2 regions of the Lysinibacillus sp. K60 genome follow, and region 2 is predicted to be linked to the other one. Evidence: riboswitches for the same ligand, from Rfam matches in the RefSeq annotation. Region 2 holds a riboswitch; the other holds the start of a gene.
The links. A riboswitch is a leader RNA that binds a small molecule or an ion and turns the genes downstream of it on or off. The one in region 2 is predicted to bind cobalamin.
Positions count from the first base shown of each region.

Region 1: linked by a shared signal. The riboswitch ahead of HCH28_RS16560 (hypothetical protein) and the one ahead of mmgD (citrate synthase) in region 2 are both predicted to bind cobalamin.

Region 1 covers NZ_JAASJR010000007.1:210,798-213,006, forward strand. The annotation lists gene HCH28_RS16555 (elongation factor G) at 1-404, shown strand, start outside; gene HCH28_RS16560 (hypothetical protein) at 545-1,300, opposite strand; cobalamin riboswitch at 1,528-1,711, opposite strand; gene HCH28_RS16565 (GNAT family N-acetyltransferase) at 1,959-2,209, shown strand, end outside.
Region 2 covers NZ_JAASJR010000007.1:31,161-33,369, forward strand. The annotation lists gene mmgD (citrate synthase) at 76-1,197, opposite strand; cobalamin riboswitch at 1,390-1,585, opposite strand; gene HCH28_RS15655 (NUDIX hydrolase) at 1,832-2,209, shown strand, end outside.

The DNA.
Region 1 (2,209 bases), 180 kb from region 2:
GGCTGGAGCAGGCACAAAATGTCCTACTTGAACCCTATTATCGCTTTAAAATGAAGGCTTCAAACGACTTTATCGGCCGTATGATGAATGATATTCAGCAAGCAGCAGGCACATTCGATGACCCGATTTTATCCGAAACGGATGTTATCCTAACAGGTCGTGCGCCTGTTGCCACTTTAATGAGCTACAGTACAACCTTTGCCGCCTATACAAATGGGAAAGGTGCACTCACTCTCCAATTTGATGGCTATGATGTGTGCCATAATACAGAGGATGTGATTGCACAGATTGGCTACGATAAAAATGCAGACCCTGAGTATAGTTCCTCTAGTATCTTTTGTGCAAAGGGCAAAGGGTATACGGTTCCATGGCAAGAAGCACAGGCAGCCATGCATTGCCTGTAGGATGGGGTGATTTTGTTCGCGTGAAGGCATTACTTGCTTTCGCGGGTATTCGTCGCACTAGCGCGGGTATTTTTCCTGCTTTCGCGGATATTCATAGCGCAAGATCAAAACAAGCCCTCCAAAAAATGGAGGGCTTGGTTTTATAGTGCACCGACAGCCTTCTTTGTTGGTTTGTCTATCAAATAAGCGGGTTCAACTATCACGTAGTCATGCTTGTTTGTAAAATCAATTAGTACCTTACCTGGCTGACTTTTTAAAAGTTGTAGATGATCAATTAATTGCAGTAAAAGCTCGTGACCGTTGCCACGTGGATGCCAGTTGAAATGATAATCATTTAACGCTTGCACTGCTTCAATAAACTGGGCATATTCCTGCTGTACAAATGCGATGAGTTTGTCATGGTGAGGCGCTAAATCGTGTAAATACGTTTCGTAAAAGCGCATAACAATCGAGCATAATAAGTCATTGACACGAGCGGCACTTAAAACAGGCTTTGGCGCCAATGAGAGACGGTCAAGGTTGGGCTTTGCGCGTGTAGAATCAATGCGCGTAATTAAGTGATACGCTTCTCCATTGACCTCATAGACAATCGGATTGGTCGGCATGTACATCATAAAGCTATTCGTCTTTGTTTTCAGTTCATCTGCTATGGCTGCTTTCGCTAAAAGATGACCGTCCACATCCCCATTTTGTATCCAAATAATTTCTTTATTATATAAGATTTGCTCAAAGAAGCGATCATTGCGAATCAGCTTCGTTGCTAATAATTGATCGATTAGAGATTCGACCACCATTCTTGTTTTCGCTTTCTTGGCAACTTCTGTGCGTGGTTGCTTACAAATGTTCAGATCTTCAAAAGGCGTTTCCAACGTTGTCGTTACATGAAAATTTGTCATACGTGCATCCCCTTTGCGTACATATTTTCAAAACAAAAAGGACTCCCTACTTTAGAGGAAATCCTTCATTTTATCTTCTTTCATCACACAATGGCAAACAAACCCTAAGTATGTGTGAACGAGTTCGATTGTGAACCCTTTCATTTACTATGGGCGTTTGACGTACTGTGACGAACAGAGTATTCTGTTTTGTCAACATGCCACCTCCTATTCCTCGTAGGTTTATGGTGTGTACTCGTAACTAGGCAGGTATCCTGACTCATGGTCATCGCCACTTTTCCCCTTCCCATCATTTGACAGTGGTTGCTGAAAAGTCGCTCACATTTACAGTTGCGGGACAGTGTCGGATTCGCACCGACTTCCCTTTTAAGCAAATTGCACGCAATTTACACCTATTACTACACGCTATTCAGTTGTCATAGGAATTTAGTGTACGCCACATTCCTATTAGATTACTAAAATCAATTGTAAAGTAGTATTTTTCTAAAGTCAAATATCATAATATTTTCCAAACTACTAATCATCCTTGCTTTTCGTGCCTGATTGTTTTCTGAAAATTATGGGAGGATATAAAAACGGTGAACTCCGTATTTTTAATCTTTCAATGACTCTATAATAAAAGATAGTGCGCACTACTAATAGTGAAAGGATGAAAGATATGAAAGCAAGTCAACATTTAGTGACGAGTAATTTAGAGGAAAAAATGAAACTATTTACTCAAGCTGTTTCTGGACAAATTATAGAGGAAGCTCATTTTGTCATAGCCAACACGAACATTCCAACTGATACATTTAATTTGCTAGTAGTGAAATCGCCTATGATTCATAAGGAAAATCATCTTAAACAAAGGATTAATCATTTCATTGTTAATAAACTTCCTTTCAGCACGTGGGTGGATGCCAACTATCT
Region 2 (2,209 bases):
AGTTTGATATACTAGTATGCTAATGGGCATTGATCAGAATGCCCATTAGCTTTATGGCGAGTTGTTAAAACTTGATTATACCGACAATTCTTCAAGGTTATGACGCTCGCCAATATAATTGACACGAGGTCTAAATAATCGATTATTGTCATGCTGTTCAATTACATGGGCACATAAGCCAATTGTGCGTGAGCCAAAGAAGATTGGCGTATAGATTTCAATCGGCAAACCAAGCATGAAGTACACGGGTGCTGCATAATAATCTAAATTTGGATACAACCCTTTCTCCTGTACCATCACTTTTTCACCAGCTTCACACATGCGATATAAACGGTCATTCCCTTGCTCCAAACATAATTTGTGCAAGGCTTCTTTCATAATTTGCGCTCTTGGATCCATCTTTTTCATATAGACACGGTGGCCAAAGCCCATAATCTTTTCTTTATTTTGTAGCTTGTTTTTCAACAATGCTTCAAAGCCTTCTACTGTTTTGGCTTCAAGAAGCATGTACATGACTGCTTCATTAGCTCCTCCATGTAAATTCCCTTTCAATGATGCGACAGCCCCCGTTAAAGCACCATACAAATCAGATTGTGTAGATGCAATGACACGAGCTGCAAATGTTGAATTTGGCATCTCATGCTCACTATATAAAACGAGTGACTGATCAAAAATTTCTTCTTCTGACGCAGTTGGCTTTCTACCCGTAATCATGTAATAAAAATTGGCACTATAGGAAAGTTGACTATCCGGCTCGACAACATCTTGTCCATTTAATACACGATAGCTATTTGCTACGATATTAGGCATACCGCCTAAAAGTCTATATGCTCGCTCTAAATTTCTTTCAGTTGAACGATCATTGATGTGCTGATCAAAGCCTGCTAAAACGGAAATCCCTGTTCTAAGCCCATCCATTGCATGTGTTCCATTAGGCAATAGCTTGAAAATTTGAAATATCTCTTGTGGTACCTGATAATGAGCTTTCAATTTGTCCTGTAAATCAGCCTGTTGCTCCGTAGTTGGTATTTCTCCATGCAGCAATAAGTAAACAATATCTAAATACGAATATCGCTGTGATAATTCAATCAAGTCATAGCCTCGAATAACTATTTGACTTCCTACAGTGTCTAAAAAAGATAGCTTTGTTTCAGTGGCAATGATTCCATCAAGACCTGGTGAATAATTTAACTCCATTAATGACAGCCCCTTTGTTTAATTATTCTTGTAAGCGTTACCATTCAAACACGACAGAACAACAAAAAAACAACTTCTATCCCTTTTTAGAAGTTGTTAATCTACAAAAGCATGACAGACCAAATAACAGTGAATTTACCTAAATTCACAAAAATCATGCAGTAGCTAACACCTCCCTATCCTCGTAGGTTAATTGATGCTTCTTTCGTGGTAGGTCTCCTGACTTATGATCAACGCTCCCATAACACCTTCCCATTTTGACAAGCAAAACAGTGGCTTTGTTATCGAGCTCCTAAATACAGTTGCGGGACAGTGTTGGACTCTCACCAACTTCCCTTTTAATCAAATAGAATCCACTCCTATTTGAACCACCAAAATTTAGCATATTCAATTTGTCTTTTTACCTTAACATAGAGTTTTCGAAACAATCAATATAGGTAAAATTCAGAAAAGACTGATTATAAAAAGCTATTTTTCATCTTTAATGAACTATTCTGTATTTTTTAGCAATATTTCGTACAAAAAAGATTGTACATTTATATCAATATATCCATTTTCAAGCATTACATGGAAAATAGAGGTTTTTATAGGGAGAAAGGCGAATAATATTTTATGATCTATAGGAGGGGCCAAAATGGGGTATATGTCAGAATTAAGGAAACACATCGGAAGTAGACCAATTATCAGTATTGGAGCGACAATTCTTGTGGTTAACGATGACAAACAAATTCTCTTTCAACATCGATCAGATACGTTGGATTGGGGATTACCTGGCGGTGGTTTGGAGCTAAACGAAACGTTAGAAGAAGCTGCTGCTCGTGAGCTTCATGAAGAAACAGGACTTGTAGCGAATGGATTTAACTTGGTTGGTGTTTTTTCAGGGCCAGATTTTTATTTCCAATATCCAAATGGTGATGAAGTCTATACTGTTATTCATCTTTATGTTGCAAAAAATGTCAGGGGTACATTGGAGATGAAGGATGATGAGAGCTTGAAACTTACATATTTCAGT